DNA from 2 places in the Paraburkholderia youngii genome. Region 2 is predicted to be linked to the other one. Evidence: riboswitches for the same ligand, from Rfam matches in the RefSeq annotation. Region 2 holds a riboswitch; the other holds the start of a gene.

Region 1 (14,549 bases), 2.7 Mb from region 2:
AGCAGCACGCCGTCGAAGCCCCACTCCATCACCTGGGCCGCATGCGACGGCACGCCGAGCCCGGCATCGACGATCAGCGGCACGTCCGGCAGCCGCTCGCGCAATACGCGCAGCCCGTACGGATTGATCACGCCCTTGCCGGTGCCGATCGGCGCGCCCCACGGCATCAGCGCCTCGCAGCCGGCGTCGAGCAGACGGCGGCCGATCACCAGATCTTCGGTGCAGTACGGCAGCACCTTGAAGCCATCCTTGACGAGCCGCGCGGCGGCTTCGATCAGGCCGACCGGGTCGGGCTGCAGCGTGTAGTCGTCGCCGATCAGTTCGAGCTTGATCCACTCGGTCTCGAAGATTTCGCGCGCCATATGCGCGGTCGTCACCGCTTCACCGACGCTCAGGCAGCCCGCCGTATTCGGCAGCAGCGGCACGCCGTGGCGCTTGAGCAGATCGAAGAAGCCGGCTTCCGCGTTGCCCTCGTTCATCTGACGGCGCAGCGCGACGGTGACCATGCCGGGGCGCGCGGCGTCGATCGAATCGGACAGCGATTGCAGCGACGGGTAGCGCGACGTGCCGAGCAGCACGCGGCTTGCGAAAGTTTGACCGTATAGGGTCAGCGCGTCGGCGCTCTCGTGAGAAGTCATTTGCATCATCCTGGTTTGCCGTCGCGGCTAGAACCGACCGCGTGACGGCAATGGGTTTTCGGCGACGGTTGTTGCATTCGGTAAGCAGCAGGCTGGCGCGAGCGCGCTCAGCCGCCCGCGACCGGCTGCACGACGTCGAGCCGATCGCCCGTTTGCAGCGCGCGCGCCGCATGCTGCGCACGCGCGACGAAATCGCCGTTGAGCGCGACCGCGAACGGCGGACGCGCGCCAAAGGCGGCAAGCGCATCGGCGACAGTCGCGCCCTCGGGCAGCGACAACGGCTTCTGATTGATATGAATGTCCATGGTGTTCGAATACGGTTCAATCGATGGCGCAAGCGGCATCGCGTGCGGCACGTTTGCCGCTACGCTCAGGCCGGCTCATGCGCGAAATGCTGTTGGAACAGCTCGCTCCAGCGTGCGTCGCGCCGCCAGCCGGCGAATGCGTCGGCGTCCCGGACGCGGCCGTCGAGCAGCGCGCTCGCGAAGCGCACGGCTTCGTCGGCGACTTCCGGCGCGATCATAAAGCCGTGCCGATACAGGCCGTTCACGCGCAACGTACGCGCGCCGTCCCAAAGCAGCGCGGGACGGTGATCGGGCAAGGTCGGCCGGCACTGCGAATTCAGCTCGAGGATGCGCGCCTCGCCGAAGCCCGGATGCACCGAGAACGCCGCGCTCAACAACTCGAGCGCCGAACGCACGCTGACGGGCGACATGTCCTCGCCCTCGACCTCGGTCGCGCCGATCACGTAGAGGCCGTTCTGCTTCGGCGCGATATACAGCGGGTAGCGCGGATGCAGCAGCCGCACCGGGCGAGTCAGCTGCAGGTGAGGTGCATGCACCCGCGCAACTTCACCGCGGATGCCGCGCAGCGTCGGCAGCACAGGCTTTGCGCCGAGCCCGCGGCAATCGATCGTGATACCGGCGTCGGGCAGCGACGCGTCGTCAATCGGCGTGTTCCAGTGCGTGTCGACGCCGCGCTCGGCAAGCCCCGCGGCGAGCGCGGACAGCACCTGGCGGTTGTCGAGCTGGCCCTCGCGCGGCAGTAGCCAGCCCTGACTGAAGCGGCCGGCCAACGCGGGTTCGGCGGCGCCGAGCTGCGCGCCCGAAAGCGCGACGAAGCCGCCGTCGAGCAACTCGGCCGGCGCGTTCGCGCGCACGCGGCGCTCGAACAGCGGCGCCTCCGTGCGATCCGCGTGATGCCAGACGACGAGCGTGCCGTTGCGCTGGAAAAACACCGGCTCCGGCAGTTCGGCGAGCACGCGCGGCCAATTTTCGAGCGAACTCGCACCGAGCCGCGTGATCAGCAGCTCGGCGCTGGCGGCTTCTGCCAGCGGCGCGAGCATCGCCGCGGCGACCCACGCGGCAGCTTGCGAGCCGGCGGCATCGCCGCGCTCATAGAGCGCCACGCGATGTCCGTCGCCCGCGAGGCGCCACGCGACCAGCCGGCCGCACAAACCGCCGCCGAGCACGGCGAAATCAGGTCGAGCGGAATGGCTCATCGCGCCCGCTCCGTTTGACAGCGGCGGGCGAAACCAAAGCGGCACGGCACGCCGGAGCCGGCGTGACGAAGAGAAAGATGCATGTCTGAAGAATAGGCGGTCATCGAGTCCTTTCCGTACGGCCAAAAACCGCACGTACCCAGGACGAAACCGGCGGGTGAAGCCGGCCGGTCACGGCGTGTGCATGTGAGCTGCGCTCGCCGCCCGGCGGGGAATGGAAGACGGTTGCTTCCGGAAACTTCCCGCGCCGGTATTACCCGGATCGGGTGCAAAGGGTCTCTCTCAGCCTCGCCGCCCCGGCATGAAAATCATGCCGCCTGTGGGCGAAGCACCCCTGTTTCGTCGCAGGTCATTAGACCATAAAAGGCGCGGCGCCCGCAAACCAGCGGTCCGCCGTCGCTGCCGCGATTTTGATCTGGCACCGTCTAGCGAGATGGCGATGCGAAGCGGCCCGGCGCTCTGGCACAATGCCGTGACCGGTGCCGAAAAAACGCGGCGCGCGCGGCACTCGTGGCCGCATGCGTGGCGGCGGCATCCCGGCGGACGCCGGCCCCGAAAAATTAATTTTCGCTTAAGGGCGTCACGCCAGAATCGGGCGCCCGTCCGGACTCGCGTTCATCGAGCGCGAGGGCGCGATGCCCGGCCAGGTATCGCAGACCCGCCTCAGCCACGGCCTCGCAAAGGGCCGGCTGTCAGCGGGATCGCCCGACATGGGTCAACCAGATCGGACCCGTACGCCGCCGGAATGCACTTCGGGTCAGCACTTCATCAGGACGCTCATGACACCACATACTTCCGCCAGCCCCGCGCTGCCGTCCGACGAAAAGGTCTCCGCCTGGAGCCTGATCAAGCCTTACTGGGTTTCCGAGGAACGAGGCATCGCATGGGCGCTGCTCGTCGCGATCATCGTGATGAACCTGATCGTCGTCTGGATCAACGTGCGCTTGAACCGCTGGAGCGCAGACTTCTACAACGCGCTGCAGCAGAAGAACGTCCACGACTTCCCGCATCTGCTGATGATTTTTACCGGACTCGCGTTCGGCTTCATCATCCTCGCCGTGTATGGACGCTATCTGCGTCAGATGCTCGGCTTCCGCTGGCGCCAATGGCTGACCACCCGCTACCTGAACGAGTGGCTCAACGACAGCGCGTTCTACCGCATCGAGCGCGACCGCCTCGCCGACAACCCCGACCAGCGGATCAGCGACGACCTGCAGTCGTTCGCGACCACCACGCTGTCGCTGACGCTCGATCTGCTGTCGACCGTCGTCACGCTGGTGTCGTTCATCACGATCCTGTGGACGCTCGCGGGCGCGCTGAGTATTTCGCTCGGCGGCATGCCGCTGCATATCCCCGGCTATATGGTTTGGGCCGCCGCGCTGTATGCGGTGGTCGGTTCGCTCGTTATGCAGAAGGTCGGCCATCCGCTCGTGTCGATCAACTATCAGGCGCAGAAAGTCGAGGCGGATTTCCGTTTCGGTCTGATCCGGCTGCGTGAGAACGCCGAGCAGATCGCGTTCTACAACGGCATGGAAACCGAGAAGACGAACGCGCGCACGTTGTTCGGCCGCATCCGCGACAACTGGTGGCAGGTGATGAAGTACACGAAGCGCCTGACCTTCGTGCTGAGCTTCTACGGCCAGATCGCGATCATTTTCCCGATCGTCGTCGCCGCGCCGCGCTACTTCGCGGGCGCGTTCACATTCGGCGTGCTGATGCAGATTTCGAGCGCGTTCGGCACCGTCAGCGATTCGTTCTCGTGGTTCATCAACAGTTATACGAGCCTCGTCGAATGGCGCGCGACCGTGAACCGGTTGCGCGAATTCAAGCGCGTCGTGCATTCGCCGCGTCTGAAGGAATCGGTGTCGCCGGCCACGGAACACGGCGGCATCAATCTGCATTTCGTCGACAGCAACTCCCTTACCACCGACGGCCTCACGCTCGCGCTGCCCAATGGCAACCCGCTGTCGCGCATCCGCGATATCGCGATCCGGCCGGGCTCGCGCTGGCTCGTGCGCGGTCCGTCGGGCGCCGGCAAGAGCACGCTGATGCGCGCGCTCGCGGGCCTGTGGCCGTTCGGAGACGGCTCGATCGACGCGCCGGTCAATGCGCGCATGATGTTCATTCCGCAGGTCAGCTACATGCCGATCGGCACGCTGAAGGCCGCGCTCGCGTATCCGTCGGCGGCGGACACCTATGGCGACGACGAATGCCGCGACGCGCTCATCACCTGCCATCTGTCGGAATACGCAGACCGTCTGCAGGAAACGGGGCATTGGACCCGCGTGCTGTCGCCGGGTGAGCAGCAGCGCTTCGCCGCCGCGCGCGTGCTGCTGCACAAGCCGGACTACCTGTTCCTCGACGAAGCGACCAGCGCGCTCGACGCGGAAAACGAGGCGCGGCTCTATCGACTGTTCACCGAGAGGCTGCCGAAGGCGGCGATCGTCAGCGTCGCGCATCGCGAATCGCTTGCTGCGTTCCATGACGAAACGCTCGACGTCGAGCGTTCGGCCGAAGCGATAGCGGCGTGAGCGACGCGCACAGCGCTCACTTCAATTAAGCGCACGACGCCGCCCCCGCGCGTCGTGCGCAACATCCGGAAAGACACGAGAAGAGTTCGGAAGCATTTGCGAAGCGCGCAAGTTGTTCCGCGCTTTGAAAATGCTCGCGAGCAGCGACGATAGTCGTACGGGCCGCGCCATGCGTCGGCCTTCGTTGACGTTAGTCACGTCTTTGATCGCAACCGCTCTCCGGACTTCTCGCCCATGTCATTCGCTCGCCGTATTTCACCTCTGCTCCCGACTTTGCTCCCGCGCCTCGCGCTCGCCTGCGGCGCGGCGCTGCTCTTCACGAACACCGTCGACGCCGCACAAACGGCCGAACCGAACCAGCCCGCGGATATCTGCGCGGCGCTCATGCACATCGTCGATGCGAGCGATTTCCGGCAACTGCCGAACGAGACCGCCGCGCAACTGCCGGGCGTCTCCCATTCCGACGATTGCCTCGCTACCGCGCACGCGTACGACTGCCACTGGCGCGCGCACTGGCAAGCCGACGGCGTCATCAACGATCCGCTCGAAGAACTCGGCGCCGACATCGCCGCCTGCTTTCCGCGCGTCGTGCACGACGTCAACACACCGGTGCGCCAGCATTTCGTCGTGACCACCGACGCGCGCCGCGTGAACGTCACCGCGAGCGTGCAAGGCCAGAACGAACTGCGACTGCGCGTGACGCGCTGAGCGCGCGGCCGTCGCTGCTTTCGATGACCCAGCGAATCTTGTGACCGGGATCGGGCGCTGGCTCATGACCTCGCCGCCGACCGTGCGCGCGCCAGCCGCAACCAAGCCTTCGCGTCCGGGTCGGGTTGCCTCGCTGATAGCGCGGCGTCGCTGCGCCCTCGCCGCCTTCGCCGCGACGCTGACGCTCACGCTCGACGGCTGCGCATGGACGCTGATCCAGGCCGCCGACGCCACCGGCTCCGTGATCCAGGCCGGCTACGCGATCGCGTCGAACTACTCGTCGCCGACCTTCGTCAACGGCCGGCCCGCCGATGTGCAGCACGTGTGCATCGAAGTGAATCCGACGGTGTCGGTCGGCGATTTCGTGCCGGCGCTGCAGCTCGCGCTCGAGCGGCGCGGCATTCGTTCGGACGTCTACAATCCGGGAACCTCGCCGGCCGGCTGCGAAGCGCGGCTCGTCTACAACGCCGCGATCGACTATGGGCGCCGCTCGTTCAGCGACGAATCCATCCAGTACCTGTCGATCATCGATCTGACACTGATCCAGAGCGGCCGCATTCTCGTCACCGCGCGCTATCAGACCGGCGGCCTGAACACCGACCGCTTCTCGTCTGCCTCGGTGAAGCTCGGCGGGTTGATCGAGCGGATGGTCGTCGATCGGACCGATTTCGCGCGTCAGGAGCAGCAACAGCAGACCCTGCAAACCTCGCAGGCCTTCCCGCCGACCCGCTGAAGACCCGCGGCTGTGCGTTCGCTTGCAGCGCCTTACACGGGAAAGGATTGGAAAGCGGTATGCGCTTTGCGCGGCCCGTGCGCATCACTAAGATGACCTGAATGAACCAGACCATCCTGATCGTCGATGACGATCCCGTCGTACGCGAGCTCGTCAGCGAATATCTGCACGGGCGCGGCTTCAACGTCTCCACCCTCGAAAATGGCTTGGCGTTGCAGCGCAGATTGCAGCAGGAGCGTCCCGCGCTCGTCGTGCTCGACATCATGATGCCGGAGCTCGATGGCATCAGCGCGCTGCGCGCGTTGCGCGTCGCCGGCGACGACATTCCCGTGATTCTGCTGACCGCGCGCGCCGATCCGATCGATCGCGTGATCGGCCTCGAACTCGGCGCCGACGACTATCTCGGCAAGCCGTTCGAACCGAGCGAGCTCGTCGCGCGGATTCGCACGGTGCTGCGGCGTCGCGGCTCGATCGCGCCGGGCGCGCCGGAGCAACGCGCGCCCTATCATTTCGGCCGCTTCGAAGTGAACTTCCCCGCGCGCGAACTGCGCCGCGACGGCGAACGCATCACGCTGCGTTCGAGCGAATTCGCGATGCTGAAGGTGTTCGTCACGCACGCGATGACCGTGCTCACACGTGCGCAGCTGCTCGAGAAACTGCACGGCAATAGCGAAGCGCATCGCAATCGCAGTCTCGACGTATCGATCTGGCGCTTGCGTCGGCTGATCGAAGTGGACCCATCGGAACCGCGCTACGTGCAGACGGTGTGGGGACGCGGCTACGTGTTCGTGCCGGATGGCGAAATCGGCGCCGCCGAACGCGGGCTCGCGCCGCCGCCCGGCTAGCGGCGCGAGTCGATCTGATCGGAGCCAGTCGATGCGATCTGCGCGTCGCGCACTACGCGCAGCGCGCTGACGCGGCTGACGCGGCTGACGGTCAAAACGTCAGCACACTCAGAAACATCCGCTGCAGCCAGCCCATCGTCGTCGCGTCGTTGACCATGCCGAGGCCCGCCTGTTCGATGCGCGCGTTCGCGACCTTGCTCGACGCAACGTAATTGCCTGCTTCGATATCCTTGGGATTGACGATGCCCGACAACCGAAGACGGTCGCGGGTACCGCTCATCGCGATCACCTTCTCGCCCGACACGACGAGATTGCCGCCCGACACGGTGCCGATCACGGTCACGGCGAGCGTGCCCGTCATATCGCTGATGTCGCGCAGATTGCCTTGCCCCTTGTAGTCGGTGCTGGCCGAGCCGATGTTGAACAGTTTCGCGAGCCGCGCGGCGGCGTTCGTCGATTGGTCCGCGGCGGTCGCGGTGATGCTGCTCGCGCGGTTCGCCGATGCGCTCGCGCTGTTGTTGCCGCTATACGATTCGGACAGCCGGATCGTCAGCACGTCGCCGATATGCTGCGCGCGCGGCGTCTCATACAGCAGCAGCGGCGCACCGGCCTGATAGATCGCGCCTTGCGTGTTGACGTTCAGCGGCGCGGACGCGAGCGGCGGCGCCATCGGCGTTTCGACGATCGACCTGGTCTGCGTGCTCGAACAGGCCGCGAGACAGCTCGCGGCGCCGAGCACGAGGGTCAGACGTAGCGTGGTCATGCTGGCTCCGTGGCGAAAGGATGAAATGGAGTTAAAGCGTGGCGGCGCGAGCCAGACGCCATCCGCTTTCGGCGTTGGGTTCGCACCGATAATCAGGCTTGCCAGGCAATCATCAGCCCGCGTCGGCGCCGCTCGCCTGCCACTGCCGCACGACCGCTTTCATCCACGTATCCGAGCCCTTCAGCAGATACGTGAGCGTACCGTTGCGGCTGCCCGGCAGAAAGCACAGCGTGATCGAACTGACCGCGTTCTCCCATACGTACATCGGCATCGCGCCCGGCGCCGCCGCGTTGCGCGTCGCGAGACGCGGCGGCCCATAACGATCCTCGAGCGCGTCGCGCAGATCCTCCGCGGTCAGCTCGTCGATCACGAACGACATCTCGTAGAGACGCAATGCGCCTTGCCCGTCGATGCGCGTGAAGCGCATCACGTGTTCGAGTGCCGGCGCGCCATCGACCACCGCCTGCGAGACCGCCCAGCGCTGATCATCGCGATGCGCCCAGCGGCACGCGACGCTCAGGCTATCGTGCGATTTCAGCCGCATGCCGAGCGCACCTGCCTGCACGTCGGTCTCGCAGATCGGCACGCTGCCGACCGGCGTCGCGCGCACGGCCGAGCCCGCGCGGAATTCGTCGATCGTGATGCCGAGCGCGACGCCGCGAAACGAAAACGGCGCATCCGGCGAGCGCCGCCGCGTGTCGGTGACGACGCTATTCGATGCCGCGCTGGCCGCCTTCGGACTGCGCGCGACAGGCTGCGCATGCGCGGCGCACGACAGCACACCGCCGAGCAGCATCAATGCACCAACCATCCTGGTGAGCATCATGATTCAATCGATCGCGGAAGCACACATGTCGAAAGGCGTCGCCGCCGCATGGCCGACGACCGGCAGCACTTTCAAGGTCGCCGCCGTGACCCGGCATGGCAGCGCCGCGGCGCCGCAGCCGCCGAGCGGCAACAGCAGCGCGCCGGCAACGAGCCACGCCACGATGCGACGCCGATGCTCAGTAGTTCTGGATAACGGCACGCGGACCTCGCCGGTTCACGCGGTCGTGTTGACCAGGTGGCCGATGAGCCCCGTCCCCGGCGCAGGCAGTGCAGGCTGCGCGAGCGCGCTGCTTTGCTGCGATTTCGCCGCTGCACCGGTGGGGCTCGAACTGGTGGACTTCTCCGTGGCTGACGTCTTCGCCAGCGTGGAGAACGGCGTGGAACTGAGGGTGTTGTGGATCGTCATGATGGACCTCGCGAAGGCGCGCATTGCGCGGGTGTCGGTTGAACGCCGCGAGCCGTCATCCGAGGCAGCTGGCCTCGTTCGGCGTGCGGCGCGACTTGCTGCGGAACGAATCATCGCGCCGCGCAGGCGCCGATGATGGGCGAAGCAAAGCATGCTTTCGCGCGGTTGTTACGACCCGTTCCGTGGGCTTGCGAGGGCTTTCGAGTGCTTGCCAGGTGTTGTCATCGCGTGGCGGTCGTGCGGAGAGCAGGATCAGGCAGTGCTAAAGTAGGCGCGGAACCTTCGCTGATCCGCCCCGGCGCAAGCCCGCCAGCGCCACGTGGCGCACAGTAAGCGTTGGTAAGGAAATGCGCGGTCGCGCGTCGGGCGCGCCCGTCTAGAATTTCGCCATGAATCCACAGGTCCTTATCGTCGACGACGATCCGGTCGTACGCGATCTGCTTTGCAAGTTTCTGCAGTCGAACGGCTTCGATGCGTCCGTGCTGCATGACGGCACTCATTTGCAGCGTCGTCTCGAGCGCGAGCGGCCGTCAGTCGTCGTACTCGACATCATGATGCCGAACACCGACGGCCTGCGCGCGCTCACCGCGTTGCGCGCCGCCGGCGACGACATCCCGGTGATCTTCGTGACCGCGCGCGGCACGGTGGCCGATCGCATCGTCGGTCTCTCGCTCGGCGCGGACGACTATCTGACCAAGCCATTCGATCCGCGCGAACTGCTGGTGCGCATCCAGACCGTGCTGCGCCGGCGCGGGCCATCCACCACGAGCGCGCCGGAAGCACGCAAGCGCTATCGCTTCGGTCCGTTCGAACTGGACTTCGCGACGCGCTCGCTGACCCGCGACGACGCCAAGCTGCCGCTGCGCGACAGCGAATTCGCGCTGCTGAAGATCTTCGTCAACAACCCGTACAAGGTGCTGTCGCGCGTGCTGATTCACGATCTCGTGCATCGCGACAACCTCGCGTTCCGCGACCGCAGCCTCGACGTGCCGATCTGGCGCCTGCGCCGCGTGATCGAGGACGACCCGTCGAACCCGTGCTATGTGCAAACGGTGCGCGGCAAGGGCTATGTGTTCGTGCCCGACGCCAATGGCACCCCCTTCGAGGACGGGGCCGCCCCGAGCGCATGAGAAATCCGCTGAACACGCTGTTCGGCAGAATGGCGTTGCTGTCGGCGGCGGTGCTGTTCGCGATTCAGGCGAGCTGGTTCGTGCTGGTGACGAGGCAGCCGCCGCGCCATGAGATCGACGGCTTCGCGCGCGGCATTCTGCTGGTGCTGCAGGCGATCAACGGCGAGCCGATCAAGGGCACCGCGCTCGCGCCGGCGATGCGCGTGCATCTGGTACCCACCTGGAACATGCCGACCAGCGTGCATCTGCGCGAGCCGCACGAGCATATGCTGGTCGAGTTGAGCCGGCATCTGCGCGAGAACCTGCCGGCCGGCACGCAGATCGCCGTCGACGATCTGCGTCCGCCGCAACTGTGGGTGCTGTTTCCGGGCAAGTCGAACTGGGTCGTCGTGCCGGTCGATGTCCCGCCGCCGCCGCGCTTTCTGATCGAATCGGTCTCGATGCTGGCCGCCGGGTTGATCCTGTCGTTGTTCGCGGTTTGGCAGATGCAACGGCCGTTGCTGCGCGTCGCCGATGCGTCGCGCGCATTCGGCTCGGGCGGCCGGCCTGACCCCGTGCCGGTGCAGGGCCCGCGCGAACTGCGCGATCTGATCGGCTCGTTCAACGACATGATGCGGCGCCTGAACGAAGCCGGCGACGACCAGGCGGTGATGCTCGCCGGCGTCGCGCATGATCTGAAGGCGCCGCTCACGCGCCTGAAGCTGCGCGCGAGCGTGCTGGTCGACGAAAACGAGCGTGCCGGCCTGATCCGCGACGTCGATTCGCTGACCAACATCGTCCAGCAGTTCCTCGAATTCGCGGGCCAATCGGCGGACGCCGGACCGTCGGTCGAAGTCGACGAGTTCTTGCGCGAGCAGTTTTCCTCGGGCGATTACGCGGAGGCCGCTGAACCCGCCGAAGCGGCGGACCCCGCCGAAACCCAGCTTTTCGCACTCGACTTGCGCGCTGGCCCCTCGTTCACGCTGCCGCGCACGCTGCTTGACCGGCTCGTGACGAACCTGGTCGACAACGCGCTCGAACACGGCATGCCGCCGGTGGAAATCTCAACCGCGTGCAACGACGGTCATTGGATCATCAGCGTGCGCGACCACGGCCCCGGCATTCCCGACGACCGCATCGCCGCGGCGATGAAGCCGTTCGTGCGGCTCGACGCCGCGCGCGGCGGCGAAGGCCATTGCGGGCTCGGTCTCGCGATCGTCGCGCGGCTTGCGCACCATCGCGGCGGACGCTGCCTCGTGCGCAATCATGCGCAGGGCGGGCTCGACGTTCGGATCGAACTGCCGGTGGACCCGGCGCTGACGTGAGGATGCTCGCAGGTAAGGGGACGCGGACCGGGGCACTTACCTGCCCTTACCGCATCGACTGTCGCGCGGGTCGCGGCCTTATAGTCGCCCGCGGCAACCTCGATGCCGCCCTTCTCCGTCCGCCCGCTCCTCTGGGGCGGACTTTTTTTTTTCGCTATCGGACGGCCGAAGCGCGTCAATGCACGAGCCGATTGCGCAGCGCGTCGACCGTCGCGGTGGAAAGACCGAGGCCTTGCGTTAAATAGTTCGCCATCGTGCCGTAGCTCGCCTGGACCTGGTCGAAGCCCGCCTGCAGATAATTCTCGTCGACGTCGAACAACGGCGCTCTCGCCGCGGCGATGGCCGCGCCTGCCTGCGCGCGCAGCGTGGTAGTTTGCGCAGCGATCGATGGCGCGAGATAGACGTTGCTCAGCAGGTAGTCCTGCATGATCACGTCGAGCGGAACGTTGGCGATGCTGAGCAGCAGCGCCGCGACCCAGCCCGCGCGGTCCTTGCCCGCACTCGAGTGGAATAGCTGCGCGCCCGTGCCGTTGGCGAGCGCGCCGAGCAACGCGCCATAGGCGGCTCGCTGCGGGCCGCCCGTCACATACGCGCGCGCCTGAGCCTGCATGAACGCGACGGCGTCGACGGGCGAATCGACCGGGGGTGTAACGAAGTCGTTCGTGCCGAGCACATTCAGGGCGGAGGATGTCGCGCCGCCCGGCAGCACGTCGGCGGTGCGCGCGATTTCGGCGGGTGTGCGCAGGTCGTAGACCGACACGATGCCTAGCTTGTCGAGCGTCGCCGCGTCCGTGCCGCTCAGCGTCAGCGCATTCGCGCGAAAGAACACGCCGCGCCGCATCTGCTTGCCGTCGACGGTCAGATAGCCGGCACCCGCGCCGCCGACATCGCGGAAATTGCTGACCGACACGAGTCGCGGCGTAGCCGGCTGCTCGGCTTCGAGACTGCCGCCGCACGCGGATAGCAGCGTGCTGCCGAAACCCGCGGCCAGCATCGCACCGGCCGAGCCCCTCAGAAAGCGTCGCCGCGCCGCCGACGTTTCGCCCAGCATGCCGCGCTCCACGGGCACGGTCGTGCTCGTAAGGGCGCGGAAAGGCGAACGGTTTTTCGCGGTGACGGGCATCGGAGGCGACGGATTATAGGAGGATCGAGTGGGCAGCCGGGCTGCAGACGCAGTTTAACGTTGACCAATAAGTTTTGCGTTACATCGTAGCGGTTTGTAAGAGAAAAAGAGGGCCGGGTGCGCGCCAATAAATGCCGCGTGACGCTCGCGCGCTGTCGCAAATGACGCCGACATGACGCACTGCGACGAGGCAAAAGAAAACCGGGCTCCCCCTTTCAGGCGAGCCCGGTTTCTTTCTTACTGCATCGCTTTACCGCTACAGGTGTCCTTCATGGGGCACCTTGTCGTCTCCACGTCTTCCTGCAAATTGAAGACGCTTAACGCGGCAGTTCCGAATGACCCATCAGGAACGCATCGACCGAACGTGCGCACTGACGGCCTTCGCGGATCGCCCATACCACGAGCGACTGGCCGCGACGCATGTCGCCCGCCGTGAACACCTTGTTCACCGACGTGTAATACGCCTTGTCGCCCTCGGTCGTGGCGCGCACATTGCCGCGCGCATCCTTGTCGACGCCGAATGCTTCGAGCACCGGGGAGACCGGCTGCGTAAAGCCCATCGCGAGCAGCACGAGGTCGGCCTTCATTTCGAATTCGGAGTTCGGCACTTCGACCATCTTGCCGTCCTTCCATTCGACGCGCGCGGCGATCAGCTTCTCGACCTTGCCGTTCTTACCTTCGAGGCGCTTGGTCGCAACCGCCCAATCGCGCTCGCAGCCTTCCTCGTGCGACGACGACGTGCGCAGCTTGATCGGCCAGTACGGCCACACGAGCGGCTTGTTCTCTTCTTCCGGCGGCTGCGGCAGGAGTTCGAACTGCGTGACGCTCTTCGCGCCATGACGGTTCGACGTACCCACGCAGTCCGAACCGGTATCGCCACCGCCGATCACGACGACGTGCTTGCCCTTCGCGATCAGCTGGTTCGGCACCTTGTCACCGGCGTTGACCTTGTTCTGCTGCGGCAGGAATTCCATCGCGTAGTACACGCCTTCGAGCTCGCGGCCCGGCACCGGCAGATCGCGCGGCGTTTCCGAACCACCGGCGATCACGACCGCGTCGAACTGCTCATTCAGCTCGGCCGGCGTGATGGTTTCCTTCGCGGTGTTGCCGATGTGCGCCGGCAACGAGTCCGGTTTGCCGATGAACACGTTGGTGCGGAATGTCACGCCTTCGGCTTCCATCTGGCGCATGCGGCGATCGATCTGCCACTTCTCCAGCTTGAAGTCGGGGATGCCATAACGCAGCAGGCCGCCGATGCGGTCGTTCTTCTCGAACACGGTCACGTCATGACCGGCGCGCGCGAGCTGCTGCGCAGCCGCGAGACCCGCGGGGCCCGAGCCGACCACGGCGACCTTCTTGCCGGTCTTGTGCTTCGGCGTTTGCGGCGCGACCCAGCCTTCGGCCCAGGCCTTGTCGATGATCGCGTGCTCGATCGACTTGATGCCGACCGGGTCGTCGTTGATGCCGAGCGTGCACGCCGCTTCGCACGGCGCCGGGCAGATGCGGCCCGTGAACTCGGGGAAGTTGTTGGTCGAATGCAGCACTTCGATCGCGTTCTTCCAGTCCTGACGGAACACCAGGTCGTTGAAGTCCGGGATGATGTTGTTGACCGGGCAGCCGTTGTTGCAGAACGGAATGCCGCAGTCCATGCAACGCGCGCCTTGAATCTTCGCTTCGTCGTCGGTCAGTGCCGCGACGAATTCCTTGTAGTGCTTCACACGCGTGAGCGGAGCCTCGTACGTCTCGTGGCGACGTTCGAACTCGAGAAAACCGGTTGCCTTGCCCATGTGGTTCTCTTCTCTATCTGTATCTAGGGGTAATCTGGACCCGCCGCGCGTCGATCGATCGGAACGCGGCGGGTACGTCTAAATGTGACTTCCGACGGCAGCTCAGGCGGCGAGCACTTCGCTGTTCGCCTTCTTCGCGGCGAGTTCGCCGAGAGCGCGCTTGTATTCGGTCGGGAACACCTTCACGAACTGACGGCGTGCCGCGTCCCAGTTTTCGAGCAGCGCCTTCGCGCGCGGGGAGCCCGTGAACTG
Region 2 (14,549 bases):
ACGCATGCGTGCGCAACACCGTGGCGGACTGTTGCAGCGGCCGTCGCGCGATCAGCACGATCGCGAGAAAGAGGGCGCCGATGCCGACGCGCAGCGCCATCAGCGGCGCGACGCCGAAGTCGGTCACGCCGACGCGGATGAACAGGAACGATGCGCCCCACAGGGCGGCGAGGATCAGCAGTTGCAGAAGGTTTCTGGCTTTCATTGGAATGGCGCCGCGCGCAGTTGAGTCGAGACGCCAGCTCATCCTAACAGTGCGATCGCGCGATTCGTTTCAATGCGGGATGAAACGGCAAGATCCGGGAGACGGCCGCGTCCGGGTAGGTCGATCGTAAACGCCGCGAGGGTGCGCGCCAAACGAGCAATTCTCACCGATATGTGAGAAAAATTGCGATGGGGCGGAGCGGTAGCGGGGACGGAATTGCAAACGGCGCCTGCGATGCGCGGGCGCCGTCCGAAACAATGTGAACTGCGTTGCGCCGTCAGCGGCGCGAGCTCAGTGCGGAATCATCCATTGCAGGAAGTTCTGCTGCGCCCACACGAGCACGCCGAGCAGCACCGTGAGCAGAATCGAATGTTTGAAGGTCTTGGCGAACACGACGCCTTCCTTGCCCTTCAACTCGGTGGTCGCGACGCCGGTCGAAATGTTCTGCGGCGAGATCATCTTGCCCATCACGCCGCCCGACGAGTTGGTCGCCGCCATCAGCACCGGATTCAGATTGAGCTGCTTGGCCGCCACCACCTGCAGATTGCCGAACAGCGCATTGCCCGACGTATCGCTGCCCGACAGGAACACCGCGACCCATCCAAGGAATGCCGACACGAGCGGAAACACCGGCCCGACCGACGCGACTCCGAGGCCGAGCGTGTAGTTGAGGCCCGAGTAGTTCATCAGATACGCGAGGCCGACGATCGTCGCCACGGTCAGAATCGCGATGCGCGTTTGCACCCACGTGTCGGAGATCGCCTTGCCGAACTCGGCGGGGGAGAGCCGCACGACGAACGCGGTGATGAGCGCCGCGACGAGGATCGCGGTGCCGGTCGCAAGCGGCTGGAAGTCCCAGATCGCGCCGTACGGCGTGTTGTACAGCGTGATGAACACGGCCTTGTCGAGACCCGGCCACGATACCTTGACGTCGCCGATCGTGAAGATCCTCGCGACCGTCCAGACGATCACGACAACCGACACGATGATCCACGGATACCAGCCCTGCACGCCGCCGATTTTGCCGCGCACCTCGTTGATGCGATCGACGTTGATCGCAAATTTCGGATCGGCGACGGGCTTCCAGACCCGCAGGAACGCCACGGTCAGGATCAGCGAAACCAGCGAAGACAGCACGTCGGTCAGGCTGTAGTTCACGAAGTTCGAGACGACGAACTGGGTCAGCGCGAAGCTCAGGCCCGACACCAGCAGCACCGGCCAGATCCGCAGCATGTTGCGAAAGCCCGCGTACACGCCGATCACATAGAAGGGCAGCAGGACTGCAAAGAACGGCAATTGCCGCCCGACCATCTTGCCGAGCACATCGGACGGCAAATGCGTGACCGCGCCGAGGACCGTGATCGGCACGCCGAGCGCGCCGAACGCGACCGGCGCGGTATTGAAGATCAGCGTGAAGACCAGCGCTTCGAGCGTTGGAAAGCCGAGCATGATCAAGAGTGAGCTCGTGATCGCGACCGGAGTGCCGAAGCCCGAAATGCCCTCGAGCAGCGCGCCGAACGAAAAGCCGACCACGACGAGCACGATGCGCCGGTCGTTCGGCAGGTTGTCGATCATCCACAGGCGGAAGGCCTCGAAGCGTCCCGAGCGCAGCGCGATGTTGTACAGCAGGATCGCGGTGAACACGATCCACATCACTGGCCAGATCGCAAAGACGACGCCGGCCGCGACCGAGTTGAACGCGAGCCCGAGCGGAAACTGCCAGACGAAAATCGCTACGATCAAACCGACGATCAATCCCGCGAGCGACGCCTGCCACGCTGGCCTGCGCGCCCAGCCGAGCAGCGCGAGCACGACGATGATCGGCAGCGCGGCGACGATAAACGACGCAACAAGCGAATTACCGACTGGAGTGAGCAGTTGATGAAACATCACCTCTCCTTCGTTATTGTGTAATTCGACGCGGGAGATTGCGCATGACGGCGCGTCGCTCTGGCACGGCGGACGCTCGCGAGTGGCCTCGACCAAGCGGCGGCGCCTGATTTAAGCGGGTGCTGCGTGCAACCTTTCAAGAATAGAGCGCCATATCGGCGAGTCAAGCCGGGAAAGTACGGGCGGGTGTGCGCGGTGGCGGGCGAACGAAAGACAGGTCAATGCCAATGGCCGCCCCAATGGCCGCCCCCATGGCCCCCCCAGTAGCCACCAATGCCGATCGCAATCGACGGTCCATAGTAGGCGGGATAGCCGTAATAGGCGGGATAAGGATAAGCGGGCGGCGGATAGTAGGCGGGATACACCGGCGGCGCCACATACACGGGCGCGGCGGCTGCATAACCGGGCGGCATGTCCTGCGGCGCGACCTGCATTTGCGCCTGGGCTTGAGGCGTCTGCTGTGGATCGGTGGCCGGTGCGGTTTGGTCCGCTGTGGTCGCGGGCGCGGTCGAATAGTACGACGTGTAATAGCCCGCGGGATAGTAGCCGACGGGGTAATAGCAGCCGGCTAAAAACAGACTGGAGGCGAGCGCGGAAATCGCGGCGGCGGGCCGCGCGAACCTTGCGGAAAAACTGGATGCCTCGCGTGGCGTCGAGAGGCGCACCGCGCGAAGATGGGTGACGACGCGGGACTTCATAACGCGCTCCTCGATGAACCGATGCCGCCTCGCGCGACGTCGTTATGAGGAGCTTACGCTTCTGCCGCGGCAGCGCTGTGGCAAAACCGCAACCGCATATTTCAGTCTATTTCCACGCGCGCTGTCGGGACGAGGGCGCACCGCATTCGCGGCCCTCGTCAGTCCAGTGCGTGGTCGGAATAAATGGTTGGCTGTCCTGTATGAATCGTCAGACGCATCATCGGACGCAACGCTCGCTTGCCGCTCACTTGCCGATCTGGTTACCGATGACACCGCCCACGGCCGCGCCGCCCAACGTCGACAAGCCGCTGCCGCCGATCGCCGCGCCGGCCGCGCCGCCGACACCCGCGCCGATCGCGGTATCGCGTGTGCGTGGGGACATGTCGCCGCACGCCGCCACACCCGCGACGAGCGCAAGCGCGACTGCGACCGTGCCAAGACGAGTACCGAGTTGACGGATCGATTTCATGATGCTGACTCCCTTCGTTGTTGGAAGTAGTTGTTTCTTTCTGTCAGCACACAACGTGCCTGCTCGACGCGGCGGAATAAAAAAAGCCCGCCATGCCGGCGGGCTTCGATACTGCAGGGCGCTAGGTCGCGCGCGCGTCGCGCAAGCCGCTTATTGCCGCTGATAAATCTCCGCGCCTTGCTTCATGAATTCGATCGACTTGACTTCCATGCCTTTCTGCAGCGCTTCGTTATCGCTGACGCCCTGTTGCGCGGCGAACTCGCGCACGTCCTGGGTGATCTTCATCGAGCAGAAGTGCGGGCCGCACATCGAGCAGAAATGCGCGACCTTGGCCGAATCCTTCGGCAGCGTCTCGTCGTGGAATTCGCGCGCCTTGTCCGGGTCGAGACCGAGATTGAACTGGTCTTCCCAGCGGAATTCGAAGCGTGCCTTCGACAGCGCGTTGTCGCGTACCTGCGCGCCCGGATGACCCTTCGCGAGGTCCGCTGCGTGCGCCGCGAGCTTGTACGTGATGATGCCGGTCTTCACGTCGTCCTTGTTCGGCAGACCGAGGTGTTCCTTCGGCGTCACGTAGCACAGCATCGCGGTGCCGAACCAGCCGATCATCGCGGCGCCGATGCCCGACGTGATGTGGTCGTAGCCCGGCGCGATGTCGGTGGTCAGCGGCCCGAGCGTGTAGAACGGCGCTTCGTCGCACCAGTCGAGCTGCAGGTCCATGTTCTCCTTGATCAGCTGCATCGGCACATGGCCCGGACCTTCGATCATCACCTGCACGTCGTGCTTCCATGCGATCTGCGTGAGCTCGCCGAGCGTCTTCAGCTCGCCCAGTTGCGCTTCGTCGTTCGCGTCGTAGATCGAGCCGGGACGCAGGCCGTCGCCGAGCGAGAAGGCCACGTCGTAGGCCTTCATGATTTCGCAGATCTCTTCGAAGTGCTCGTACAGGAAGCTTTCCTTGTGATGCGCGAGACACCACTTCGCCATGATCGAGCCGCCGCGCGACACGATGCCGGTCATCCGGTTCGCGGTGAGCGGCACGTATTGCAGACGCACGCCCGCGTGGATCGTGAAGTAGTCGACGCCCTGCTCAGCCTGTTCAATGAGGGTGTCGCGGAAGATTTCCCACGTCAGATCTTCGGCCTTGCCGTTGACCTTTTCGAGCGCCTGGTAGATCGGCACCGTGCCGATCGGCACCGGGCTGTTGCGGATGATCCATTCGCGCGTTTCATGAATGTGCTTGCCGGTCGACAGATCCATCACCGTGTCGCCGCCCCAGCGGATCGCCCACGTCATCTTGTCGACTTCCTCGCCGATGGAGGAGGTCACCGCCGAGTTGCCGATGTTCGCATTGACCTTCACGAGGAAGTTGCGGCCGATGATCATCGGCTCGCTCTCCGGATGATTGATGTTGTTCGGGATGATCGCGCGGCCGCGCGCGATTTCCTCGCGCACGAATTCCGCGGTGATTTCGCTGAGACCGTTCGGACCGAACGCGCTCGCGCCGAATGCCTGGCCGGGGTGCTGGCGGCCCATCATCGCGGCGAGCTTCGCGCCGTTCGGGCCGCTCGCCTTCAAGGTCTCCAGATACTCGGCACGACGCTGGTTCTCGCGAATCGCGATGTATTCCATTTCCGGCGTGATGATGCCTTGCTTCGCGTAGTGCATCTGCGTCACGTTCTGGCCGGCGATCGCGCGGCGCGGCGTGCGATGCAGGCCCGGGAAACGCAGCTGCGCGGTGGCCGGATCGGCGGCGCGCTCGCGGCTGAAGCTGCTCGACAGACCGGTCAGCGGCTCGGTGTCGCCGCGCTCCTCGATCCACGCCTGACGCAGCGCGGGCAGACCCGCGCGGATGTCGATCTTCGCGTCCGGGTCGGAGTAGGGGCCCGACGTGTCGTACACGTAGATCGGCGGATTCTTTTCGCCGCCGAAGCTGTCGGGCGTGTCTGCCTGCGAGATTTCGCGCATCGGCACGCGGATGTCGGGGCGTGAGCCGGTCACGTAGACCTTGCGCGAATTCGGCAGCGGCGCGACGGCGGCCTCGTCCACATGGGCTTCGGCGGAAATAAACTTCGGATTGGCGTTCATGTAAGTCTCCGTACAAAGTGGGGCGGCTAAGCAGGAGACTGAGATGGAAGTGGTCGGAAATCGCTAAGAGGTAAGGCTGTCGAGGCTGGTGCGAGATCCGTACGCTTCCCTGCGCTGGCATTATCCAGATCAGGTTCAAAGGGTATTTCTCACCCACGCAACACGGACCTCCAGCTCCGCGCTACGCAGGACCCCCGCGTTAGCAGCGCACACGATACACCGCCCGCCCGCGGTTTGGCAACCTGTCTGAGTGATTCAAAAAACTGGTCCAGATGAATCCAGACATCTCCTATGCTAATTTCGAGACCGCATCAGACAGGGCAATTTACAGCAATTGAACAGCCGGCTTACAGCGAAAAATCGTCGGCGGCTTCGGGCTGATACAGAATTTTGTCGATCTTGAGCACTTGCTGATCGCCGCTGGGTGGCGTAAAGCTGATGCTCTCGCCGCGGCGCGCGCCGAGCAGCGCGAGGCCAGCCGGCGAGAATACGTTCAGCCGCCCTTGCGCGAAATCGGCGTTGGGCGGATAGACGACGGTCCACGTCATTTGTTCGCCGCTCGCCGAATCGATCAGCGTTGCTTGCGAGTTCATCGTGACGACGTCGGCCGGGATGTCGTGCGAGTCGACGATTACCGCACGTTCGAGCACGTCGTCGAGCATGTGCTGCAGCTTGGCGTTGGCGGCCGCATGTTTCTCGAGGCGGGTCACGTCGAGTTCGGTCAGATAGCAGGTTTTGATCTTCTTCATCATCAGGACTCCGATAAGGCGGTGAAGGATGGCCGCGTGCGACGATCCCATGCGGGTGGTCGGCGGATGAGTGCGAATGGGAAAGCCCGGAGCCCGGCGACGCGGCCCCCGGGTATCGGCAGGCTGCGTCAGCGAGGGCGCCGGGCGGCGTGAAGCGGGAGCATTCGGGACGTCTCGCCGGGGCCGTGCGGCGCGACGCCCGCGCGCGCGCAGCCGCCTGCGCGGCATGGGCGCAAGCGGGCGAGAGCACGGAAAGTCGGACGACGCAGCGAAGTCACGGGCAAAACGACCAGGTGATGGGAATAGCGAACGGCCGGTTGCCGCGCAGCAAAACGTGAAGCCCGCGACACCAGCGACGAAAGCTTGATGTTAGCACGCTGTCTCGGGCACTTCCGTTGGCGACATCGCGCTCCGTCGATCGGCCGTCTTTGTGCGGTGCCAGAAGAAAGCGACGTGATCCGCATTGCGTTCAAGCCAGTCAAAGGATTGCCGTTAAACAAAGTGCAGCGAAGGCCGCACTCCAGCGAAGCGATTCGCGGGATGGCGCGTGAATGGCGCGACGCGACTCGCGCCGATTGACAGAGAGGTGCACATGAAAGCGGAAACAATGCGGTGGCGAACGTTCGGTCGCACAGCCGCGGTGGTGGCATTGCTTGCCGCGCCGCTGGCGGCGCCGGCGGCATCGGCGGTGACGGGCGGCGTGATCCGGTTCGTGGGGATGATCGTCGCACCGCCGCTGCAGATCAGCGCGGATACGGCGCCCACTGGCATCGCCGTCGATAGCGCGAGCGTGGCCGGTCAGCGCTTCTCGCGCACGGTGACGTTCAGCGCGCCGCCGGGCGTCGTCAGCGGGGCCGATGTCGCGCTCGAAGTGAACGGCGGCACGCAGTCGCGCGATCGGGTGGCAGCGCGTTTCGTCGATGGCGCCGGGCACGGCGTGGTGGCCCGCGACGGCCACTACGCGGTCGATCGCGCGGGCGGGGTGCTGTCGCTGAACGCGCGGCGCACCGTTACGGACACGCGCGTGACGGTAGTGGTTAGTTACGACTGAGTCGCGGCGAGCCTTGGCTCGCTACCCATGCCGGAAAAAAATTAAAAGAGGCTTGTCATAACCGGCCGCGCGGTTCGACAAACGTGCAGATTACGATCGGAGCACGTCATGTCGACCGCGCACAATCGCTCGCTACTTCAGCGCTTTGCGACTTTTTCCAGGGCCGCCGCCGGCCTCGCGCTCGTTGTGCTGAGCGCTTCGGGCATCCGTGCGGCCGATGCGGCCGGGCCCCTATGCGCGACGCACAGCCCCGCGCACCGGTTAGCGCTCGTCGAGCTGTACAGCAGCGAGGGCTGCGATAGCTGCCCGCCCGCCGACCGTTGGCTCGGTCAATGGAAAAGCAACGGCGTCGCCCACGGCATCGTGCCGCTCGCACTGCACGTCGACTACTGGAACAGCCTCGGCTGGAGCGACCGGTTTTCCCAGCATCGCTTCACCGAACGTCAGGAGACGCTGACGCATCTCGCGGGTGCGCACACGATCTATACGCCGGAAGTGTTCGTCGCGGGCCGCGAGTTGCGCGACTGGTCGCAACGCGACAGTTTCGAGCGCCGCATCGACGAACTCGTCGCCGCACCCGCGCAGGCCAATGTCGCGCTCGCGCTGAGCCCGCGTGCGCCCGGCGCGTTCGATGTCGATGCGCAGTTCAGCACGACGGCCGCCGCCATCACGGGTCCGTCGAGCGCCTATGTTGCGGTCTACGAGAACGCGCTGACGACGCAGGTCGGCGCGGGCGAAAACCGCGGCGCGACGCTGCATCACGAACGGGTCGTCCGTGCCTGGTTCGGGCCCGTGCCACTCGTCGCCGGTCACGCGCGGATTCGTCAGGACATCGATCTACGCGAAGCGAGCGTCGACGCGAAAGCCGATCCGATCGACAACGCCGCCGACCGCTTCGGCGTGGTCGCGTTCGTCGAAAACGACGCGAGCGGCGACGTGCTGCAAGCGGCCGATCTTCCCGCGTGCCGTTGATCGACATCGCACGCGCCGCATTCTCTACCGCTGCCCGAGGAGAGCCGCCATGTCCACACCCACACCGCACGCCTTGCGCCCCGGCGCGCCCTCCGCGCCAGCCGCACCCAAGCGCGGCGTCATTCACCCGCTGTGGCTGCGCATCACGCATTGGCTGAACGCGCTCGCGGCGATCGTGATGATGCTGTCGGGCTGGCGCATCTACGACGCGTCGCCGATCTTCCCGGCGTTCAGCTTTCCGACCGCGATCACGCTGGGCGGCTGGCTCGGCGGCGCGCTGCAATGGCACTTCGCGGCGATGTGGCTGCTGGTGTTCAACGGCCTCGTGTATATCGCGCTGAATCTCGCGAGCGGGCGTTTCGTGCGCAAGTTCCTGCCGCTGACGCCGCGCGCGGTGCTGCGCGATTTCATCGCCGCGTTGCGCGGGAAGCTGTCGCACGACGATCTGCGCGTCTATAACGCGGTGCAGAAATTCGCCTACCTGTTCGCGATCGCCGATCTGATCGTGCTGGTGCTCTCGGGGCTCGCGATCTGGAAGTCGGTGCAGTTTCCGCTGCTGCGTGACCTGATGGGCGGCTACGACAACGCACGCGTCGTGCACTTCACCGCGATGTCGCTGCTGGCCGCGTTTCTTGCGGTGCATCTGGCGATGGTCGCGCTCGTGCCGCGGTCGTTGCTCGCGATGCTGCGCGGACGTTGAGCCGCGGCTGCTCACGGCCATCCCGATATTCACGCTCATCGACGCGCCACCCGAACCCCCTATGGATACCGAATCATGAACAAGCCGATCGACAAACCAGCAGACCAACCCACGCAGCGTGTTGGCCACACGCTCGACCGCGCATCGATCCTGCTCGATGTGAAGCGCGAACTCGCGATGCCGTCGCGCCGCCTGTTCGGCAAGCAGCTATTGACGCTCGGCGGTCTATCGATGCTGAGCGGCTGCTCGCTGACCGACGACGCTTCCGTGAACCGCTTCCTCACCGCCGTGTCGCGGCTGAACGATCGCGCCCAGGCCGCGCTGTTCGACCCCAAGCAGCTCGCGCCGACCTACACGGAAGCGCAGATCACGCGACCGTTTCCCTTCAACGCGTACTACGGCATCGACGACGTGCCGCACGTCGACGGCTCCGATTATCAGCTGAAGCTGAGCGGGCTCGTGACCGGCAAGCGCGTGTGGACGCTGCCCGAACTGTACGCGCTGCCGCATGCCGAGCAGATCACGCGGCATATCTGCGTCGAAGGCTGGAGCGCGATCGGCCGCTGGGGCGGCACGCCCTTCGGCGATTTTCTGCGGCGTGTCGGCGCGGATACGACGGCGAAGTACGTCGGCTTCAAATGCGCGGACGACTACTACGAAAGCATCGACATGCCGACCGCATTACATCCGCAAACGCTGCTGACGTTTTCTTACGACGGCGAGCGACTACCCGCGAAATACGGCTACCCGATGAAGCTGCGCATGCCGACCAAGCTCGGCTACAAGAATCCGAAGCACATCGTCGAGATATTCGTCACCAATACGTATCCCGGCGGCTATTGGGTCGACCAGGGCTACAACTGGTTCGGAGGCTCCTGACGCATGCGGGCGCACGCGCGCTTGCGGCAGCGGCTTCGGAAGCACGCCGGCACGGGCCGGTTTCGATTCATCCACCACCAACGGAGTCATCCCATGAAGAAGATTGCAATCACCACGATCGCACTGCTGATGCTGGCAAGCGGCGGCGCCGCATTCGCGCAGGCAAGCGGCGCGATGTCGAACGATGCGATGTCGAAAGACGCGATGTCGAAAGATTCGATGTCCAAAGACAGCATGTCGAAGGACAGCATGAAAAAGGACGCAATGAAACACGATTCGATGAAAAAGGGCGGCGGCGCGATGGGCATGAAGCACGAGGCGTCGGGCGCGATGGGCAACTGAGTCGGCGCCAGGGTGCTTAGCGATCCTGCCGATGCGCGGAGCATCGAACGGATTCGACACCGAATGCAAGCCGGGGATGCGTCCCCGGCTTTTCTGTTGCGGGAACACCAAAAAGTTACGATTCTGTCGCGCGGCGCACTCGGCGCTTACTGCATAATGCGTTGCGCGCCGTGGCTTTCGCCCGCGGCGTCGCCGCGCATCGCGGCCGCGTTGCATGGGGTCGTTTTGACCGATTCCGCCGCCACAGCCGTTTCTGGCGCTTCCTGCGCCGCCCATCGTCTTACTGTTCCACCGACATGTCCGCCAGCCTCACCCGTCAGACCGCATCGCCGATGCGGTGCCCGCCATCCCGTCCGAAAGGCATCGACGCAGGCGCGGCGCCTCGCGGGCATCGAGCGCAGCGCGCGGGTCGAGTGGCGACGGCGGGCTGAACGCATGTCGCTGCAACGCTCGGTTTTTTCTCCGTCTGGCTGGCCGCTGCGTCTGCCGCAGTCGCGCAAAGGGAGGGTCGCGCTCGCGCTTGCCGTCGTTTATCTGGTGTGGGGCTCGACCTATCTCGCCGTGCACGTCGCGCTCGGCTCGTTCCCGCCGCTGCTGATGTCGGGCTTGCGCAACCTGTTCGCCGGCATCGGTCTGTTCGTGTTCGCCGCGCGCCGCAAGCCGGTCTGGCCGAGCGTCGCCGAAATTCGCAACGCGGGCCTCGTCGGCACGATGCTGGTGGGTCTGTCGAGCGGCATGCTCGCGTACGGCATGCGCACGGTCGGCACCGGCACCGCGGCCGTGATGGTCGCGACCGTGCCGCTGTTCGCGACCGTGATCGCGGCCGTCGCCGGACAGAAGATCGGCCGCGGCGAATGGTTCGCGGTCGGGCTCGGGCTCGCCGGCATCGTGATTCTGAGTCACGGCGACAGCACGCCGGGCTCGGTGGCAGGCAGTCTCGCGATTCTGTGCGGCGCGCTGTTCTGGGCCGGCGGCGCGCATCTGGCCGGGGTGTTGAAGCTGCCGTCGGACCTGTTTCTATCGACCTCGCTGCAAATCGGCCTCGGCGGCGCGATCTCGACGCTGGTCGCGTGGGCGGCGGGCGAGCGGATGCTCGAGCTGCATTTCCTGCCGCTCGTCGCGTTCCTGTATCTGATGCTGATCGGCACGATGGCCGCGTTCGTCGCGTACGGTTATCTGATTCGCCACACGAGCCCGATCATCGCGAGCAGCTGCATGTACGTGAATCCGATCGTCGCGGTTGCATTGGGTGCGCTGCTGCTCGGCGAGCCGGTCACACGCTCGACGGTGATCGCGACGATCGTGATCCTGAGCAGCGTCGGCTTGTCGTTCTGGTTCGATTACCAGAAGAAGGGCAGCGCCTGAGCGCGGTCGGTTCTCGTCGAACCGCGCCGCCGTTGTCAAAGCGCCGCCGCCAGCTCCGCGCCCTCGCGGATCGCGCGCTTCGCATCGAGCTCGGTGGCGAGCTTCGCGCCGCCGATTACATGAAAACGCGGGCCGCCGCTGCCGTGCTTGCCATCGACGGTCGGCGGCAACAGCTCGCGCAACGATTCCTGCCCCGCGCACACGACGATCGTATCGACGTCGAGCCATTCGTCGGCACCGTCTCGCGCGATCCTTAGACCGCGCGCGCTGATCTCCCGATATTCGACGCCGCTTAGCATCTGCACGCCGTTCCTCGCGAGCGCCGCGCGATGCACCCAGCCCGACGTCTTGCCGAGCCCCGCGCCGAGCTTGCCGGCCTTGCGCTGCAATAGCCAGATCTGCCGCGCCGGTTGCGCGGCAACGGGCGGCTTCAGGCCGCCGCGCTCGCGCACCGCGAGGTCGACGCCCCATTCGTCGAGCCACGTATCGCGCGGCACCGGCAGCGGCTCGCCCGCGCGATGCAGCAGAAACTCGCTGACGTCGAAGCCGATCCCGCCCGCGCCGATCACCGCGACGCGCGCGCCGACCGGCGCACCGCGCAGCACGTCCACATACGACAGCACGTTGGACCCGTCGATGCCGGCAATCGCCGGCCGCCGCGGCACGATGCCGGTCGCGACGATCACGTCGTCGTAGGCGCCTGCGGCGAGCAGCGCGGCATCGACGCGCGTGCCGAGCCGCACCTCGACGCGATGGCGTTGCAACTGGCTGCGGAAGTAGCGGATCGTTTCGCTGAACTCTTCCTTGCCCGGCACGCGCATCGCGAGATTGAACTGGCCGCCGAGCGTGTCGCTGGCCTCGAACACCGTCACGCGATGCCCGCGCGAGGCCGCCACCGTCGCGGCCGATAGCCCGGCCGGCCCTGCGCCGACCACCGCGATCGAGCGCGCCTGTCGCACGCTCGCTAGCGGCCGGTAGACGAGCTCGGTTTCGCGTCCCGCGCGCGGATTGACGAGGCAGCTCGCGCGCTGATTCCTGAACGTGTGATCGAGGCAGGCCTGATTGCACGCGATGCAGGTGTTGATTTCGTGCGCGCGGTCCTCGGCGGTCTTCAGCACGAAGTCGGGATCGGCGAGCAGCGGCCGCGCCATCGACACGAGATCCGCGGAGCCGTCGGCGATCAGCGCTTCAGCCACCTCGGGCGTGTTGATACGATTCGACGCGATCACCGGCACGTTGACGGATGCCTTCAGGCGCGCGGTCAGCGAGGCGAACGCCGCGCGCGGCACCGAGGTCACGATGGTCGGCACGCGCGCCTCGTGCCAGCCGATGCCGGTGTTGAAGATCGTCACGCCGGCCGCTTCGAGCGCCTGGGCGACCTGCACGGTTTCCTCCCACGTATTGCCGCCCTCGACCAGATCGATCAGCGACAGCCGGTACACGACGATGAAGCGCTCGCCGCATTCGGCACGCACCCGCTCGACGATCTCACAGGCGAGCCGCGTGCGATTCTCGATGCTGCCGCCGTATCGATCGGTGCGCCGGTTCGTGCGCGGGCACATGAACTGGTTCAGCAAATAGCCTTCGCTGCCCATGATCTCGACGCCGTCGTAGCCCGCGCGTTGCGCGAGCCGCGCGCAGCGCGCGTAGTCGCGCACGGTTCGGTCGATGCCGGCGAGCGTCAGCGCGCGCGGCTTGAACTTCGAGATCGGTGACTTCAACGCCGACGCCGACACCACGAACGGCTGATAGCCATAACGGCCCGCGTGCAGGATCTGCAGCGCGATCTTGCCGCCCTCCGCGTGCACGGCCTCGGTCACGAGCCGGTGATTGCGCAGATCGAACACCGAGTTGAGCGTGCCGCCGAACGGCAGCAGCCAGCCCTCGCGATTCGGCGAAATGCCGCCCGTGATGATCAGGCCGACGCCGCCTTTCGCGCGCTCCCGGAAGTACGCGGCCAGTTGCGGGTAATGCCAGAAGCGGTCTTCCATGCCCGTGTGCATCGAGCCCATCACGACGCGGTTGGACAGACGTGTGAAGCCCAGGTCGAGATCGGCGAGTAAGTGTTGGTAAGACATGCAGGGACCGTGTAAGTGGGGGGCCGCACGAACGATACACCGCGCGCCGGACCAGACCGCCGAGGAAAAATTCTAAATCGCAGCAATCCATTGATTCGCAAGACCTGGGTCGGTTGTCTCAGGCCAGCTATTTGGGGCACGGCACACCCATTGCTGATTTTGAGCGTCCATCGACACGGACGCGCCACCGACAAAACCAGCGCGCCGTGCGGCACGGATGGGAGGAGGGCGACCGCGAGGCTTCCCGCGGCCGCCCGCGTATCAATGGGCGCTGAGCGTCAAGCCCTATATCGAGACAGGTGAACACAATGAAAATTATCCGAATCATGGTGGCGGTCGTTGCGGCCGCGGCGGTACTGAGCGCGTGCGGCGGCGGTGGTGATGGCAGCGATGCGGGCAAGACGCTGGGGTTGACCAATCCCGAGATCCATTTCGTTCACGCGCTTCCGGGTGGCCCCGCGGTCGACTTCCTTGTCAATGGCAGCGCGCCTTCCGGACAGACCAACATCTCGTATAAAGGCGTGACCAACCTCACCAATATCGACACGGGCCCGACGACCGTCGCGTATGCGGCGACCGGCACGAAGAACGCGCTCGCGAGCGGCAGCTTCCCCGATGTCGCGAAGGGCCACGTGTACACGGTGCTCGCGTTGCCAGGTCTGTCGGCGCCCGACATCGGCCTGATCGACGATCCGTTTGACAAGGGCCTGCTGACCAACGACGCGCGCGTGCGCGGCTTCAACGCGTCGGCGAACGCGCCGGACCTCGACCTCTACCTCGTGCAGGCCACCGCCACCAGCATCACCAACGTGTCGCCGACGCTCGCCGGCGTGTCGTTCAAGAACGCGGTGCCGGCGAGCGGCCAGGATTCGATCTACGTGTCGGGTGGCCAGTACGTGCTGATCGCGACGGTGGCCGGCAGCAAGACGCCGATCTTCCAGTCGAACTCGTTCTCGCTGGCGAACAACGCCGACTGGCTGATCACCTCGGTGCCGATCGCGGGCGTGTTGAGCCAACTGGCGCCTGGGCAGATTCATCTGCTGATCGTACAGAACGGCAATACGAGCAC

Evidence for each region. Region 2 has a riboswitch for thiamine pyrophosphate ahead of thiC (phosphomethylpyrimidine synthase ThiC). Riboswitches for the same ligand answer to the same signal wherever they lie in the genome.
Region 1: it holds a riboswitch for thiamine pyrophosphate, as region 2 does, so the genes downstream of both, G5S42_RS30760 (FAD-dependent oxidoreductase) here and thiC (phosphomethylpyrimidine synthase ThiC) in region 2, are expected to answer to the same signal.

What each region holds. Positions count from the first base shown of each region.
Region 1 covers NZ_JAALDK010000001.1:6,723,400-6,737,948, reverse strand. Annotated here, with positions in the region: gene G5S42_RS30770 (thiazole synthase) at 1-638, opposite strand, end outside; gene thiS (sulfur carrier protein ThiS) at 746-943, opposite strand; gene G5S42_RS30760 (FAD-dependent oxidoreductase) at 1,009-2,139, opposite strand; TPP riboswitch at 2,362-2,485, opposite strand; gene G5S42_RS30755 (ABC transporter ATP-binding protein/permease) at 2,919-4,670, shown strand; gene G5S42_RS30750 (hypothetical protein) at 4,905-5,378, shown strand; gene G5S42_RS30745 (hypothetical protein) at 5,443-6,111, shown strand; gene G5S42_RS30740 (response regulator) at 6,213-6,956, shown strand; gene G5S42_RS30735 (flagellar basal body L-ring protein FlgH) at 7,048-7,719, opposite strand; gene G5S42_RS30730 (hypothetical protein) at 7,832-8,545, opposite strand; gene G5S42_RS30725 (DUF6726 family protein) at 8,549-8,707, opposite strand; gene G5S42_RS30720 (hypothetical protein) at 8,790-9,089, shown strand; gene G5S42_RS30715 (response regulator) at 9,343-10,083, shown strand; gene G5S42_RS30710 (ATP-binding protein) at 10,080-11,387, shown strand; gene G5S42_RS30705 (tyrosine-protein phosphatase) at 11,563-12,438, opposite strand; gene G5S42_RS30700 (glutamate synthase subunit beta) at 12,828-14,297, opposite strand; gene G5S42_RS30695 (glutamate synthase-related protein) at 14,400-14,549, opposite strand, start outside.
Region 2 covers NZ_JAALDK010000001.1:3,981,462-3,996,010, forward strand. Annotated here, with positions in the region: gene G5S42_RS18350 (DMT family transporter) at 1-205, opposite strand, end outside; gene G5S42_RS18355 (L-lactate permease) at 497-2,095, opposite strand; gene G5S42_RS18360 (hypothetical protein) at 2,314-2,793, opposite strand; gene G5S42_RS18365 (YMGG-like glycine zipper-containing protein) at 3,038-3,262, opposite strand; gene thiC (phosphomethylpyrimidine synthase ThiC) at 3,413-5,344, opposite strand; TPP riboswitch at 5,433-5,550, opposite strand; gene G5S42_RS18375 (GreA/GreB family elongation factor) at 5,692-6,093, opposite strand; gene G5S42_RS18380 (hypothetical protein) at 6,686-7,144, shown strand; gene G5S42_RS18385 (DUF1223 domain-containing protein) at 7,253-8,116, shown strand; gene G5S42_RS18390 (cytochrome b/b6 domain-containing protein) at 8,166-8,816, shown strand; gene G5S42_RS18395 (molybdopterin-dependent oxidoreductase) at 8,892-9,695, shown strand; gene G5S42_RS18400 (pentapeptide MXKDX repeat protein) at 9,789-10,037, shown strand; gene G5S42_RS18405 (EamA family transporter) at 10,473-11,402, shown strand; gene G5S42_RS18410 (NADPH-dependent 2,4-dienoyl-CoA reductase) at 11,438-13,480, opposite strand; gene G5S42_RS18415 (DUF4397 domain-containing protein) at 13,789-14,549, shown strand, end outside.